2 linked regions of the Algoriphagus machipongonensis genome follow. The protein of the gene in region 2 interacts with the protein of the main gene of each other region in a pairwise test. Links are inferred from orthologs where the notes say so. Each region holds a gene or a part of one and is shown on either strand. Other genes may lie near its edges. The genes, in order: ALPR1_RS04390 and groL.

The links.
Region 1: the proteins of groL (region 2) and ALPR1_RS04390 interact in binary tests that used the Escherichia coli proteins (3 or more experiments, as listed by UniProt). The link is inferred for Algoriphagus machipongonensis from one-to-one orthologs.

What each region holds. Positions count from the first base shown.
Region 1 is NZ_CM001023.1:1,013,489-1,021,807, reverse strand. What follows is about bases 2,814-5,564. They hold ALPR1_RS04390 (nucleotide exchange factor GrpE), read right to left. Parts: upstream 4,600-5,564; coding sequence 4,027-4,599; downstream 2,814-4,026. Other genes in these bases: obgE (GTPase ObgE), read right to left, coding at 4,675-5,564; dnaJ (molecular chaperone DnaJ), read right to left, coding at 2,907-4,019; ALPR1_RS04400 (hypothetical protein), read right to left, coding at 2,814-2,826. Outside these bases: ALPR1_RS04410 (ABC transporter permease), read right to left, coding at 1-1,035; ALPR1_RS04405 (ABC transporter ATP-binding protein), read right to left, coding at 1,028-1,921; more of ALPR1_RS04400, read right to left, coding at 1,939-2,813; more of obgE, read right to left, coding at 5,565-5,670; ALPR1_RS04380 (adenylate kinase), read right to left, coding at 5,744-6,316; hpt (hypoxanthine phosphoribosyltransferase), read right to left, coding at 6,332-6,868; ALPR1_RS04370 (zinc-binding metallopeptidase family protein), read right to left, coding at 6,879-7,787; ALPR1_RS04365 (OmpA family protein), read left to right, coding at 7,960-8,319. UniProt on the Escherichia coli protein: Participates actively in the response to hyperosmotic and heat shock by preventing the aggregation of stress-denatured proteins, in association with DnaK and GrpE. It is the nucleotide exchange factor for DnaK and may function as a thermosensor.
Region 2 is NZ_CM001023.1:3,353,526-3,362,028, reverse strand. Bases 5,247-8,181 are described here. They hold groL (chaperonin GroEL), read right to left. Parts: upstream 7,563-8,181; coding sequence 5,931-7,562; downstream 5,247-5,930. Other genes in these bases: ALPR1_RS14025 (hypothetical protein), read left to right, coding at 8,094-8,181; ALPR1_RS14030 (co-chaperone GroES), read right to left, coding at 7,600-7,878; ALPR1_RS14040 (response regulator), read right to left, coding at 5,364-5,759; ALPR1_RS14045 (serine hydrolase domain-containing protein), read left to right, coding at 5,247-5,362. Also shown: ALPR1_RS14080 (hypothetical protein), read left to right, coding at 1-826; ALPR1_RS14075 (DUF2116 family Zn-ribbon domain-containing protein), read left to right, coding at 891-1,253; ALPR1_RS14070 (VOC family protein), read left to right, coding at 1,267-1,686; ALPR1_RS14065 (GNAT family N-acetyltransferase), read left to right, coding at 1,689-1,970; ALPR1_RS14060 (hypothetical protein), read right to left, coding at 1,967-2,233; ALPR1_RS14055 (GNAT family N-acetyltransferase), read left to right, coding at 2,258-2,668; ALPR1_RS14050 (S10 family peptidase), read left to right, coding at 2,726-4,234; more of ALPR1_RS14045, read left to right, coding at 4,238-5,246; more of ALPR1_RS14025, read left to right, coding at 8,182-8,503.

The sequences.
Region 1 (8,319 bases), 2.3 Mb from region 2 along the record:
CGCTATGAGCGGAATTGTTACTGGAAACATAAATTGCTGGGCTTCTGAAGGAGCTTCCACTGCAGATCCTATTGCAGCAAACAATGCTCCATAGAGTAAATACCCTCCCAAGAAATAGAAAAGGAAGCACAGAACTAAGCCCACGAAATCTATCCCTGAAATCACCTGCATGATCTCTGCAAAATCACTTGTTGGAGGTATACTTCCTGCCAGTTCAGGATTTGCTAATTCCATTGCTGTTTGCTGAGGCATCTGCATTCCCAGATAGCCCATTACCACTGTAGATAGCGTCCCTATTAATGCCACCCAGATTAGAAACTGTGTTAACCCAACTGCTCCAATACCAACAATTTTACCAAGCATCAATTGAAAAGGTTTTAATGAAGAAACCAGAATTTCTACAATTCGGCTGGATTTTTCTTCAATCACCCCTTGCATGATTTGATTGCCGTAAACAAAAATAAAGATATAGATCAAGATGCCTGTCAAGAAGCCTAAAGCATAGTTTACCGTGGCATCATTGACAGTTTCTTCCCCTTCATCACCAAGAGTAATAGAGCGAATTCCCACTTTTGTTCTGACTTCATTGATTATTTTAGGGTCAATACCACTTTCATACAACCGTTGCTCCTCTATCTTCTTTTTTAGGTTATTTTCGAGGTAGTTAATCAAATTCATACTGGGATTTTCCTCCCCATAGAAAACAATCCCTTTCGGGTCTTTAAGGTCAAATTCAGGAATGAGCAAAAACCCATACCGGTCTCCATCCATTACTTTCTGTTTGGCTTCATTCACATTGGAGTCGGAAAATGAAAAAGCATATTGCTCGGAACTTTCTAGAAAAAACATTTTGTTTTTGTCCACCACTTCGATAATGCGAAGCCCTTGACTGGTATCATCCTCCAAGGCAATCCAAACAAAGACTCCCATGATCGCCGGAAAGATCAATGGCGTCAATAAGGTGGCCAGCAAAAAAGATTTCTTCTTCACACGAGCGAGATATTCCCGCTTTATCACAAGCCAGATTTTATCCATTTTCTGTTGCTTTTACCTGATGAATAAAAATTTCCTCCATACTGGGTGTCATTTCCTGAAACACCCGAACTTGTCCATATTGCATTAATTCAGATAAAAGTTCATTGGGAGATTTCCCACTGAGCGGCAAGGTAAAGTGATGGACACCATCCTCTTCTTTAGCGGTCCATTCCTGGGGTATTAATTTTTTAGGATCCGAAAGTGAAATGCTATAAACCTCAGGTCTAAAGCTTTTCTTCACTTCTTTTATCGTGCCGTCTAGAATCTTCTTAGAACGGTTAATCATCGCTACTTGATCACAAAGCAACTCCACAGACTCCATTCGGTGGGTACTGAGGATGACAGTAGTCCCTTTTGTCTTCAGTTCTAGAATTTCGTTTTTGATCAACTCCGCATTTACCGGATCAAAACCTGAAAAAGGCTCATCTAAAATAAGTAAAGGTGGCTCATGAATAATGGTGGAAATAAACTGTACTTTCTGAGCCATTCCTTTGGAGAGATCTTCTATCTTCTTTTCCTTCCAGGAAGCAATATCCATTTTCTCAAGCCAGAATTTTATTTTGTCTTTGGCATCTTGCTGGGACAAACCTTTTAATCTGGCAAAATACAATAGCTGATCCCAGACTTTCATTTTCTTGTAAAGTCCTCTTTCTTCTGGGAGATAACCTATTTTAGAAATATGAGATGGATTTAAAGGAACATCCTCGATTAAAATCTCTCCTGAATCTCCCTCGATAATTTGGTTAATGATTCGTATCAAGGTGGTTTTTCCGGCACCATTGGGACCTAACAAACCAAAAATGACGCCTTTCGGAACAAACAGATTTACATCTGTAAGCGCTTTATTCGAACCGTAAGTTTTATTGAGGTTATTTATTTGAAGCATAAAGGCAAAAAACTATTCTATTCAATCGTTAAAGATCCTACACCCACGTCAACGATCAATTCGAGCAATCGTGGATCAGATTCTTTATAGCCTTTGGTAATATAAGTATGCTCATCGATAGATTTCAAATATTTGGGAAGAGTGGTTCGACACATGGCAGTAGTTTTCACTCTAATCTTTACGGGGTTGGATTCATCCGGCAAGAGTAAATTGAGTGTTCCAGCTCCCACGGCAGCAATTACTTGGCACTTGGAAGGCATGGCTTCGGAAAAATTAAGATCCAATGAACCATAGTTAACCTCAAAGATCATTTTTCTAGCATTCGAAAAATTGATATCATTTAGTTTTACTGATCCCATATTCAGAGTTACCAAAAGGGTGTCCATTTGGACTTGATTGGGGTCTCTTGTGCCATAATGAATTAACACGTCTGCGCTGGCACTTTTCACTTTCATCTTACTGATGGGGAGTTGTGCCAAATCAAACTCGGCTTTCCCCATCCCTAGGGTAAAATCCAAGTTGTACAGAAAATTGGAAGCTAAGCCAAGATCCCAGGTATGATCAAAATCATCTTTGCTACCCGAAAATAACTTGGAAGTAATGCTTTTACCTAGGTTATCTGCTTCTACGTTTTTGTGCACCAAAGAAGCCTCAAGAAGATTATTTTTAATTTCTTGAGAAAAAACCGGAAGAATATTCGTTTTCTGGAGGTGACCATGGATATAGAGAGGCTCCATGGACTTGATCCTTTTAAGATGAGTGGTGCTTTTATAAGTAGAGAATCCGAGATTTACCATCTCAAACCCCTTTGTATCAGTGACTTTAAACTCTTTTACAAGCTGTGCCTTGTTCACACCTACCCATCCAAAAACTCCGAGAAACAGTAGACACAATTTTTTAAGCATACGGATAAGTTACGGGGAGGCTTTCAAAAGGTTTTTAAAAATATAAAAAAAGCCAGAAATGATTCTGGCTAATTGATTTTTTAAAAGAACTCCTTCATCTTATCGAAAAAGGTTTTATCCGATTTCCCTGGGTCAGGCCTGAAATTTTCTGAATCTTTCAGACTTTCCAAAGATTGTTTTTCTTCCTTACTCAAATGTGTTGGTGTCCACACGTTCACCATGATCAGTTGATCACCGCGGCTGTAGCCATTGATATCTTTGATCCCTTTTCCTTTCAATCGAAGCATTTTACCACTTTGGGTTCCAGCATCAATTTTAATTTTTACTTTTCCCTCGATCGTAGGAACTTCTACAGAAGCACCCAAAGCTGCATCGATGAATGAAACGTAAAGATCATAAATGACATTATTGCCATCTCTTTGTAAAATTTGATCTTCTACCTCCTCGATGACGATCAAAAGGTCTCCGGCTATTCCTCCTGGAATTTCATTTCCTTTTCCGGACATACTCAACTGCATGCCTTCAGCTACTCCTCCAGGAATGTTGATAGAGATCACCTCCTCTTTTACGATCAAACCTCTGGAATCTGCATCTGCTGGCTTTTTGTCAACTATTTGACCACTACCACCACAAACTCCACAGGTACTTGCTGAAACCATCTGACCAAGCATCGTATTGACTACCTTTTTGATCTGACCGCTTCCTTGACAAGTAGAACATGATTTAAATGTCACCCCTTGAGCAACGACATGTCTTTTAACCTTTATTTTTTTCTCAACTCCATTTGCAATTTCTGCAAGGTTGAGTTTAAGCTTGACGCGAAGGTTTGTTCCTTTTTTGGTTCGGCGACCTCCGCCACCAGCTCCTCCACTGAAGAAAGAACCAAATCCTCCTCCACCGAAAATATCACCAAATTGAGAGAAGATATCATCCATATTCATACCTCCACCTCCGTAGCCACCGTTTCCAGAAACGCCCTGATGACCAAATTGATCATAGCGCTGACGCTTTTCCTGGTTACTTAGGACTTCGTAGGCTTCCGCAGCTTCCTTGAATTTATCCTCTGCCTCAGGATTGTCAGGATTTTTATCTGGGTGATACTTTATTGCCAGTTTACGGTATGCTTTTTTGATCTCCTCCGGAGAGGCCGACTTAGACACACCTAATACTTCGTAATAATCTCTTTTTGCCATAATTTAATTAAGCTCCCGTTACCACTTTCGCAAAGCGTACTACTTTGTCTCCTAGTGTATAACCTTTTTCTACTACATCGATTACCTTTCCCTTCATTTCCTCATTTGGAGCAGGAATTTGAGAAATTGCCTCTTGAGTATCTGCATCAAAAGGCTTTCCTACTAAATCATCCATCACTTTAAGTCCTTTATTCTCAAGGATTTTAAGCAATTTATGAAAGATCAATTGGTTACCTTCTCTGATCTTAGAAGCATCTTCTTCCGTTTCATTCACTTTAAAAGCACGCTCAAAATCATCTACCACAGGAATAAGTTCTCTTAAAACTTCCTCAGAAGCGTTGGTGATTAAATCCAACCTCTCTTTTGAAGTTCTTTTTCTGAAGTTTTCAAAATCAGAATACAACCTCAAATACTTATTCTTCAACTCAGCATTTTCAGCTTCAAGTTTATCTACTGCCGAAACATTTTCTTCATTCGATTCAGCTTTCGCTTCTTCGTTTTCCTGTGCTTCTTGTGTTTCTTTTACTAGCTGCTCCTCTGCTTGATCTAGTTCCTTATCCACTTGTTCTTTATTTTTCATAAATATTTTGCAATAGTTGGCTCCAGCATTTTAACAATATTGTTGCCATCCTTTCTAAACTGACAATCTGACACTTTAAGACTGGTGAATTGCCTGCCAAATCAGATCTTTCAACTTATCTAGGTTAAATTGACTGACAGAAGAAATGAAAACGTAAGGGACGCCTTCCGGTAAATCTGACTTCATTTCACCCATGAGCTCCTCGTCCAGCATATCTGATTTTGAGACAGCCAGTATTCTTTGCTTATCCAAAAGTTCAGGATTATACTTTTCCAATTCACCTAACAATATCTGGTATTGCTCCTGGATACTTGGAGCATCTACAGGCACCATAAATAATAGGATAGAATTCCTTTCTATATGCCTCAAAAATCTAATCCCAAGTCCTTTCCCTTCCGATGCTCCTTCAATGATTCCTGGGATATCCGCCATCACGAATGATTTATCATCTCGATAACCAACCACACCCAAATTTGGAACGAGCGTAGTAAAAGGGTAATCTCCTATCTCAGGCTTGGCTGCTGAAATAGAAGAAAGCAAAGTACTCTTTCCTGCATTTGGAAAACCTACTAATCCTACGTCGGCAAGTAATTTTAATTCAAGAATAATCCATTCCTCAATCCCTTCTTCTCCGGGTTGGGAGTAATGTGGGGCTTGATTGGTGGAAGTTTTGAAATGATCATTTCCAAGACCTCCTCTACCTCCTTTGGTCAGGATAACTTCTTGACCGTCTTCTGTGATTTCACATCTCTTTTCACCGGTTTCTGCATCTTTGGCCACTGTACCCAAAGGAACATCTAAAATAATATCCTTCCCATCTGCTCCTTTCCTTCGACCACCTTCTCCACCTTTTCCTGATTCAGCAATGACATGTTTTTTATATTTTAAATGAAGAAGTGTCCAGTGCTGTGCATTTCCTCTTAATATAATATGACCACCGCGTCCACCGTCACCTCCATCTGGGCCTCCTTTAGGAACATGCTTTTCCCTGCGGAAATGCAAAGAACCTGCACCTCCTGCTCCGGATCGTGAACAAAATTTTACGTAATCAATGAAATTAGAATCAGCCATTTCTAGAAAGAAAAAAGGCTAAGCTGGAAGCCTAGCCAAATTGTGAATTGCAAAATTAGGAAATTATAGGCAATCAGTAGCTATCAATTACCGAAGTGATCTGATTAAAAATCTCATCGATCTCACCTACTCCATTGATTTTTTGAAACTTACCTTGCTGCTCATAGTATCCAGCCACTGGTAAAGTCTCATTCATATAAACCTGAATTCGAGTATTAATTTTCTCATCGTCCTGATCATCGGCTCTATTCGAAGTCTTTCCTCTTTCCTTGATACGTTCTCTCAAAACATCCTGTGGGACATCCAAGGCGATCATACCAGAAATAACCAGATCATGGTGCGACAACATCTTATCCAAAGCCTCAGCTTGAGCGGTGGTCCTAGGAAACCCATCAAAAATGAACCCTTTAGAATCTTTCGTTTCGCTGATTTTCTCCTCCACCATCTTAATCACCACTTCATCTGGCACAAGATGACCTTCGTTCATGTATTTCTTTGCAAGCAGCCCCAACTCAGTGCCTTCTCCCAAATGTTTCCTGAACAAATCCCCTGTTGATAAATGGGTCAATCCATATTTCTGAATTAATTTTTCACTTTGGGTGCCTTTGCCCGCACCCGGAGGGCCAAATAATACGATGTTATACATTCCTGATTTCATTAATTAAGGAGTATCATGCTGATAGATCTCCGGCAGATTTCTACCCAAACTATCATAATCAAGGCCGTAGCCGACGACAAATTTATTGGGAATTTCAAAACACACATAATCAATTGCATAATTAAACTGAAAAGCCTCAGGTTTATAGAGAAGGGTAACGATAGAAATATTTGCTGGATTATAGTCAGAAATCTGCTCTAGCATGTGATTCATGCTGATTCCGGTATCAACTATATCTTCCACAATTAGAATATTTTTACCTGTTAAATTTTCTCCCAACCCAATCAAAGTTTTTACTTTTCCAGTGCTTTCTGTCCCTTGATAAGAGCTAATCTTAACAAATGAGCATTCTAAAGGGAGGTCAATTGCACGGCAAAGATCTGCCATAAAAATAAATGAACCATTTAATACACCTATTAATAGAAGGTCTTCACCTTTATACTTCTGAGATATTTCAGCCCCAATTTGAGAAATTCTCTCCTGAATTTGTTTTCGATTGATAAAGGGTTTGAAATTTTTATCCTTTAACTGAACAGACATTTTCCGAATTTTAAAGATTTGCGAGTAGGTAATTATATAAACTTATCATCGAATCAATGTCCGATAATGACACTTTTTCATCTGGAGAGTGAACGTTACCTTCTGCAGCACCTATAAAACACCAATCAATTGCATAGGGTGAAAATTGGATTTCACGTCCATCACTCCCCCCTGACTCTTCTACTTCTAATTGAAAAGGAATTTCACTCTCCTTAGCCAAATCTAAAACTCTATTTAAAAAGCTCCTTCTAGGAATCAATCTATCTCTAATTGAAATTACAACCCCTTCATGGTGCTTCACCCCATCTGTAATCCAAGTAATATCAGAAACCAAAGCCTTGGTTATGGGTGCTGTTTCTTGGATAAATCTCAAAAGGAAAGGCATGCTCCCTCCTCCATGCTCCTCATAGGTGGAAAAAACTATCCAACCATTTTCAATTGTTTCACATTGCTTTAAGGCATTATATACTCCAATTCTATTATCCAGGTAGGCTGCTTGGATAAAATCTTCATCTATTCTAACGTTCTGCTCAAAGGAAAAATAGGTCCCAGTATCTACTCCTCGAGGAAAATCATGATAAATACCCTCTTCATCCCCTTGGACCTGACATCTTATTTCTCCTAGACTATCTTCTCCGATAATTTTAGTCCCTGGAATAACCTCAGGACCACCCACGGGGATCAACTGATTATAATACCTTGACATAAAGCCAATTGTGTCTATATGGGCAAATACTGCAATGTCAGGATTTCCAAATTTTAGTAGGATACAGTCATGAAATTTTTCCCCGGAATAAATTTTTGGTAAAACTTTCCAACTATTCTTTCGTTTTTCAACATAATCGTTAATAAATTTAGCTGTATTTGCTTCATCACCGGAGACTCCAGTTAATGCTAGCAAATCATTTAATATTTTCATTTTGGCATTAATTGTGTAGTAAATCTTGTAATAAACACTAAAATTGTTAGGAAATATTTCTTTTACCGAATTGCGAATTAAATAATTCAGCTAGATTTGCAGTAAGTTAAAAGTTTCTAAATTTGTAATCACATCAATCAAACACTTAAAATTTGAACAAAAATTTTTTGTTATGAAAAAACTAATACTCTCAACACTAATGGCTGGTGCCTTGGCAATCAGCGCAAATGCCCAGAAGGAATTTGATAAATTCTCTTTGGAAATCAACGGAGGTGTCAACAAACCAATGGCCCCTTTAACTCCTGGTTACCTTTCACCAACTGCTAACTTTGGTCATATTGATTTCGGTGCACGTTACATGTTCAACGAAAAGTTCGGTATGAAGCTCGATTATGGATTTGGTTCCATGAGTGAAGTAGATGGCGAATCTCCTACATTCGACACAAAATATTACAGACTGAACCTTCAGGGTGTAATGAATGCTGGACGAGTTTTAAACTTTGAATCTTTCACTAGATCAGTTGGACTTTTA
Region 2 (8,503 bases):
AGAAGAATCATTTGCTGGAAGACTAGCTGAATGGGATGGAAAAAGTGAAAAATGGACTATTCTAGAACGAACAGCTTTCATAGGTGTAGGAGGAAAGAATAGCTCTAATTTTGCAGGTAAATCCATTTATGGTAACCCTATTTTTGCAATTGGCTGGGATAAGAAGTCTGTAATTTTAAAGGCCTATAATGATCGATCCAAAGAATGGAAAAGATACAGGATGCCAAAAGGAAGTCACTCATTTGACCATGCATGGAATACGGAGTGGATGCGGATCAGAGAAGTTCAAACAGAAAGATTCATAATGGATGCACATGGAATTTTTTATGAATTACCAATGATGACCTATGGGGGCTTTGTTTGGGGAATAAAGCCGATTTCTTATCACCTCAGAATTGTTCCTGATTTTGTTTTTTGGAGGGGAATGTTCGTGATGGCAGGTGATCAAACTGATCATGGAGTGGGACAACCTCAATCTGGATTATTGTTCCAAAATATAGATGACCTATGGAATTATGGAAAACCTTCTGGAATTGGGGCAGTTTGGCAAAATGAAGAGGTGGATGCAGGAACTGTTTCAGATCCGTATCTTATGAATGGTTTCGATAAAAAAATGATTCATTTTAAAAATGAAGGAACAGTTCCAGTCTCGATTACAATAGAAGTAGATTTCTTGGGGAATGAAGAGTGGTCGGAGTATAAAATGATCCAAGTAAAACCGGGAGAATATGTGCCTTACATTTTTCCGGTCGGTTACTCAGCTCATTGGGTCAGGTTAAAATCCGATGCAAGTACAAAGCTGACAGCTCAATTTGTTTACAATTGACTTAAAACACTATTCCTAAATTCTTCTTTTATTAGTAGATTAAGGTTTACTTTTTAAGAAAAGCATGGAGAAAAGGACCTGTTTAAATTGTGGCGAGCCGATTAGAGGAAGGGTTGATAAGAAGTTTTGTGATGATTCCTGTAGAAATACGTACAATAATCAACAAAATGCCATTACGACGAATTTGATTCGAAATATCAATTATACTCTCAAAAGGAATAGGAACATCCTAGAAGGTATGATTCCAAAAGGGGAGAACCTAGCCAAAGCACCAAGAGATAAATTGGTGCAGGCCGGCTTTAGTTTTAAATACAATACGCATATTTATACTAATAAAAAAGGAAACCAATACCACTACTGTTATGACTATGGTTATTTAGAGCTTGAAGGAAATTGGTTTTTAATTGTCAAAGGGAAAGAGTCATAAAAAAATAGAAATCATGAAAAAAAGGGTGACTGGAATCGGAGGTGTGTTTTTTAAAGTCAAAGATCCTGCGAAGACGAAGGATTGGTATCAAAAACATTTAGGCCTAGAAACAGATGCCTATGGGTCCACATTTGAATGGAGAAGCTCGGAAAATCCAGAGCAAAAAGGCTTTACTCAATGGTCTCCAATGAAGGACGATACTACTTATTTCAAACCTTCAGAAAAGGATTTTATGCTGAATTATTGTGTGGAAAATCTTGAGGAGTTAGTAGTGGAATTAAAAAAGGAGGGAGTAACTATTCTCGATGAAATTGAGACTTTTGACTATGGTAAATTTGTTCATATTTTAGACCCGGATGGTCATAGTATCGAGCTTTGGGAGCCAGTTAACAAGGTTTATAATGAGATGGTAGAAGGAAGGACGAAAACTTAATTATGGAAATACAACATCAGTTTGACGGGAAGAAAGGTTGGTTTTATTTAGAACAAGGAGGAAAGCAGGTTGCTGAAATGGTTTATGTCATGGCAGGCCCCAAGAAATTGATCATCGAACATACTGAGGTAGATGAGTCATTGAAAGGACAAGGAATAGGAGCTCAACTCTTGGAAGCACTGGTGGACTATGTAAGAAAAGAAGAGATCAAAGTATTGCCACTCTGCCCGTTTGCAAAAGCAACCTTTCAGAAAAGAAAGGAATTACAAGATGTATTGGTCTAGCTTGTTAAATAAATGATTATAGTCAAGATAATTCCTCCGATACAAAGCATTCTAAAAATCCATTTTCTTCTTTGATCACTTTGGTATTTCCGATCTATTCTAAATTGTATTGCTTGATCTAGATTTTTTTGATCAACCAAATCCATTTTTTTCTTATAATCATATTGACTTGAAGCACTTGATTTGGGACGGATTTTTCCCAAATTTCGATTGTCTTTCATCGAATGATTTCCTGACATACTAAACCCAGCTCCTCCTGTCATATTTTTGAATTAATAATTTAATATATGCTTTCTATTCAAATAGAGCAACACATTTCTTTAGAGGAATTTATTGAAGTGTTAGAAAAATCAACGCTCGCCAAAAGACGACCCATGGAAGATAGAACGCTTCTAGAGCAGATGGTGAGCGGAGCAAATCTCTGGGTTACCGCAAGAGATGATAAGGGGAATCTTATTGGTTTTATGAGGGGGATCTCTGATTATTGTTATCGCACTTTTGTAGCTGATTTGGCGGTCAAGAAATCTCATCAAAGACAGGGGATCGGTAGAGAATTGCTTTTGAAAGCAAGAGAAATTGCCCCAACTGCACGATTGATATTGTTTTCTGCAGAGGATGCCGAGGCCTTTTATCAGAAATTAGGCTTTCACTTACATGAGCGATGTTATCAGTTGAAGGTTGGTGAGCCTATGTCCTGATTTTTTGTTAAACTGCTTCATAATTAAACCATTTCAACCAATAAATATTTAAAAATCATGAAAATCAGATTTCTACTGGTTTTGTTTTTGGTTTCGACCTTTGCGATAGCTCAGGAAAAAACCGAAACAAAAACAGATATAATCCCCGAAGGACAAGTTTTCGACTCGAAGCAGTCCGTAACGATTGATGGTAAAACCATTAACCTAAACGCAAAAGCTGGAACTTTCCAATTGAAAGATGAACAGAATAAGCCTATCGCCCTTTTTGGGTTTACAGCGTATTTTAAAGAGAACCCTGAAAAAGACCGTCCGATAATATTTTCTTATAACGGAGGTCCTGGATCATCTTCCTATTGGCTTCATATGGGGATTATGGGTCCCAAAAGAATTGTAGTTGATGACCCTAACTATAATCAGGCTGGGCCATACGAATTGGCAAATAATGAATATTCTATCCTGGACGTAGCGGATGTGGTGATGATGGATCCTGTAGGTACAGGGCTTAGCGTTCCGATTGGAGACGCTACAGGAAAAGACTTTTGGGGTGTAGATCAGGATATCCGGAGCGTCAGCTTGTTTATCATGCAGTTTTTGAAGGAGTATGATCGCTTAAATTCTCCAAAATACATTTTGGGAGAAAGCTATGGTACTTTCAGAAATGCTGGGGTAATGAGCTATTTATTGAACCAAGGCTATGCCTTGAACGGTGTAATCATGGTTTCCTCTGTTTTTGACCTGAGAACTTTGTTTTTCGTACCAAACGAGGATATATCTAATATCGCTTACTTACCTACGGTAGCAGTAACGGCAAGATATCATGACAAAATCACCAATAAGGGATCGGATATAGAATCCTTTGTTCAGGAAGTTAGAGATTTTACTGAAAATGAATATGCCCCGGCATTATTCAAGGGAAATACCATTTCCGATGCAGATAAAAATTCTATTGCTCAGAAATTAGAAGGTTATACTGGTATTGATGCTGAGGTTTGGTTAAGAGCTGGTCTGAAGATGGATGCCGGAGAAACATTCCAGGAATTATTGAGAGATGAAGGCATGACTGTGGGAAGACTCGATTCTAGATATAAAGGGATTAATCTTGATCCTATGTCCATGTCTGCCTTTACTGACCCGCAAAGTGATGCAATTTCACCTGCTTATACCAGTTTATTTCTTGACTACTTTCATGGTGCCTTAGGAGTAAGCAAGGACTTATTGTATGCACCTTCAGCTTACAGCAAGGATGGGTTTAAATGGGATTGGTCTCATAGAGGTAATCAGTATTGGGGTACAACAGGCGCGATCACGACTTTGCCAGATATGGCTGATGCCCTTAGTAAGGATCCTAATATGAAAGTGTTGATTATGAATGGATATTATGATTTGGCAACTGTGTTTTATGGGGTTGAGCATTCTATTTCACACTTAGGTTTACCAAAATCTGCTTCAGATAGAATCAAGATGACTTATTATGAAGCGGGCCATATGATGTATACCCATTTACCTTCAGCCGAGAAATTCAGGACTGATTTAAAAGAATTTATTCAAGATACTTTAAGAAAATAATTTATGGAATCCAGCAATCTTTCAGTTTTTAGAGCTTTTCAAGTGATTGGAAAATTAGTGTTTGGTTGCTGGATTTTATTTTTTTCCTCTTGTGCCGATGCACAGGAACCAAATTCCAATAGTTCCCTATATTACCCGCCCACAGAATCTTCAATTTGGGAGGAAACTAATTTTCAAACTCTGGGATGGGATGGGACTGCCTTAGCGGAATTATTATCTTGGTTGCCTACTCAAGATACTCGCGCGTTTATTATTCTTAAGGACGGAAAGATTGTTGTGGAGGAGTATTGGGGAAATAAGCTTACGGGCTTGGGGCCAATGGATCAGAATTCATTTTGGTATTGGGCTTCCGCAGGAAAAACCTTGACTGCAAGTTTGATTGGCTTAGCTGAGGATGAAAAATTATTGTCCTTAAAAGACCGAACGCAAGAGTATTTGGGGAAAGGGTGGACATCCATGCCGAACAGCGAGGAGCGTGATATTCGAATTCGCCATCACCTTAGCATGACTACTGGCTTGGATGATCAAGTTGCTTACCCAGAAAAAACCAACCAGGAAAACCTTGTTTTCAAAGCTGAGGCAGGAGAGCGATGGGCCTATCATAATGCTCCCTATACCTTGCTAGATCAAGTAATTACCAATGCATCCGGCATGAGTTATCAGACTTTTTTTAAAGAGAGGCTGGGGAATAAGATTGGTATGAAAGGGATGTGGCAGAAAACAGGAGATAATAATGTTTTTTATAGTGATGCAAGGTCTATGGCTAGGTTTGGCTTACTGCTACTGGCAAATGGAAAATGGGACAATGAACAAATAGGGGATAGAGATTTTTTTGAAGACCTTCATCAAAGTTCGCAGGATTTAAACCCAAGCTATGGTTACCTCACCTGGTTGAATGGCAAAAATTCTTACATGGTCCCTCAAAGTCAACAGGTGTTGCCTGGAAGTTTGGTGCCGCAGGCACCTGCAGACATGTATCAGGCTATGGGAAAGAATGGACAGTTTGTAATGGTTGTCCCATCGCAGAATTTAGTGATTGTGAGAATGGGCGGGGCTCCAGGCGATTTGCCTGTTCCATTTTTACTCATCAGACAGATTTGGGATCGTCTTGGTCCTGTATTGGATTAAATTATTCCTTGATCCTATATTTTGATAATTGCATATGGATCTTATCCAAAGTGAGGGGTTTTTCTAAAAATCCTGAAACGACAGGGTATCCTTTTGCCTTTTGTCTGTCCTGAAAATCGATGGAACTAGAAAGGATAACAATTTTATCTTTTCTGTTTGGATGCTGCTCCATGTAGGCTTCCAGAAACTCCCAACCATTCATTACAGGCATATTTATATCTAAAAAAATCAATAGGGTTTTATCCAAAGGTTCCTCATTCAGTCGCTCTATGGCAAACTGACCTTCTAAAAATTCTTGAATTCTCTCAGTTATCTCCACTTTACTCAATAACCGTTTGTTTATTAGGTTATTGATAGGATCGTCATCCACGAGAAAAATGGCGTCAAAGTGAATCATTTAACGATTTTGATATCTAGTTGGGGCAATAAAGTACAAAATACAATTATTCCCTTGCCTTAAAAAAGTATTTTAGTGGTTTTTTGCCTTAAATAAATACGATGCCTAGTTATCAGGCAAATAAAAAAGGAGGCCTAAGGACCTCCTTTTAAAATTTTTGAATAGTTGGAATTACATCATTCCGCCCATTCCTCCGCCGCCACCCATTGGAGGCATAGCTGGAGCATCTTCTTTCACGTCTGCTACTACACATTCAGTGGTCAATAGCAATGCAGCGATAGAAGCAGCATTTTCAAGTGCTAGTCTTGTTACTTTAGTTGGGTCAATTACACCCACTTTGAACAAGTCTTCATATTTGTCAGTACGAGCATTGTAACCGTAGTTACCTTTGTTTTCTCTGATCTTGTTGATCACGACAGAAGGCTCACCACCAGCATTCAATACGATAGTTCTCAATGGAGATTCGATCGCTTGTCTGATAATGTTGATACCAGTATCCTCGTCTTCGTTTAGGCCTTTAAGATCAACCAAAGCTTCGCTAGCTCTGACCAATGCAACACCACCACCTACAACAACGCCTTCTTGAACGGCAGCTCTAGTTGCGTGAAGTGCATCATCTACACGGTCTTTCTTTTCTTTCATTTCTACTTCAGTTGCAGCTCCGATATAAAGGATAGCTACACCGCCAGAAAGCTTAGCAAGTCTTTCTTGAAGTTTTTCTCTGTCGTAGTCAGAAGTAGTTTTGTCGATCTGAGCTTTGATTTCAGATACTCTTCCTTTGATTGCTGTAGCATCACCAGATCCATTAACAATAGTAGTATTGTCTTTGTCAATGTTGATTTTTTCAGCTCTACCAAGCATGTCAGTAGTAGCGTTCTCTAGCTTGAAGCCTCTCTCTTCAGAGATTACAGTTCCGCCAGTAAGGATCGCGATGTCTTCCAACATAGCTTTTCTTCTGTCACCGAAACCAGGAGCTTTCACAGCAGCAACTTTCAGAGCACCTCTGATTTTATTTACTACCAAAGTAGCCAATGCTTCACCATCCACATCTTCAGAGATGATTACCAATGGTTTTCCAGACTGAGCTACTGGCTCAAGTACAGGAAGCAATTCCTTCATAGAAGAAATCTTCTTGTCGTAAATCAAGATGTATGGCTGCTCTAATTCAGCTTCCATTTTCTCTGTGTTAGTCACGAAGTAAGGAGAAAGGTATCCTCTGTCAAACTGCATACCTTCTACAGTTTTAACTTCAGTTTCAGTACCTTTTGCTTCTTCTACAGTGATTACACCATCTTTTCCTACTTTATCCATGGCGTTAGAAATCATGGTTCCGATTTCTTCGTCATTGTTTGCAGAAACAGTCGCTACTTGAGCGATTTCCTTAGAAGTAGAGATTTCTTTTGAGTTAGCTCTTAAAGAAGCTACAACAGCAGTAACTGCTTTGTCGATTCCTCTTTTAAGATCCATTGGATTAGCACCAGCGGCAACGTTCTTAATACCTACGTTGAAGATAGACTGTGCTAGGACAGTAGCAGTAGTAGTACCATCACCTGCATTGTCTGCAGTTTTGGAAGCCACCTCTTTTACAAGTTGAGCTCCCATGTTTTCGATAGGCTCTTCTAATTCGATTTCTTTAGCTACAGAAACACCATCTTTAGTGATAGTAGGTGCACCGAATTTTTTATCAAGGATCACATTACGTCCCTTTGGTCCCAATGTTACTTTTACTGCATCGGCAAGAGCGTCAACACCTTTTTTCAGGCGGTCTCTAGCATCTGTGTCGAAAAATAGTTCCTTAGACATATTTCTTTGATTTTTTGGTTTACGATTAAGTGATTACTTACAGAATGGCGAAAATGTCAGATTCTCTCATGATGAGGTAATCTCCGCCGTCCACATTTAGCTCAGTACCGGAGTATTTTCCGTAAAGTACGGTGTCTCCAACTTGTACAGTCAAGGGCTCATCTTTTTTACCATTCCCCACTGCTACGACAGTACCTTTTTGTGGCTTTTCTTTGGCAGTGTCCGGGATATAAAGTCCGGAAGCGGTTTTTTCTTCCGCTGCAGCTGGTTGTACTAAAACCCGATCTGCAAGAGGTTTGATGTTCACGTTTGACATATAATTTATTTGTTTAAATGTTAGATTAAAATGCATATGCCTAATAGCACTTCTTATGCCAAGAAAGGATTTGTCAAAAAGGCTGACAAATCGACTGTTAATGTCAGGTCATAGCGCATATTGAGTCGTTTTTTTTCAATTTTTTGTCTGTCAATTTTTCCAAACATGACAAAACTTATGTCAGATTTTATTAATTTTTGGTAAACCTATTTCCTATGAAGACACTTCCTAAAAACTGGATTGCCGAAGGGCTGATTGATTTTGAATACAAAAAGTATCAATTACTCTCTTATTTGCAGTCTACAGACCAACAGTTTGATGCCTCCAAGCTTTACCCTGTCTTGGGAGAGCTCATAGATCATCATAGAAATCTCGACGATCTTAAAAAAGGGAAATCCAACTTGAAAAACTTATTTCCCAAGGCATTGACCGGAATTGACTTTGAAAAGGGGAAACTCAATTATGCAGCGAAAGAACCCGAAGGAGATTTGATGCAGGAAATAGCCAATATCACAGATTTTGCACTGCCCATGCTCGCCAATCAAATCCAAAAAGGGAAGGAAATCTACCAATATGTGGAAACTCAGATTGCTTTTGAGCCCGTTGGGATTATGCCCATTTATAC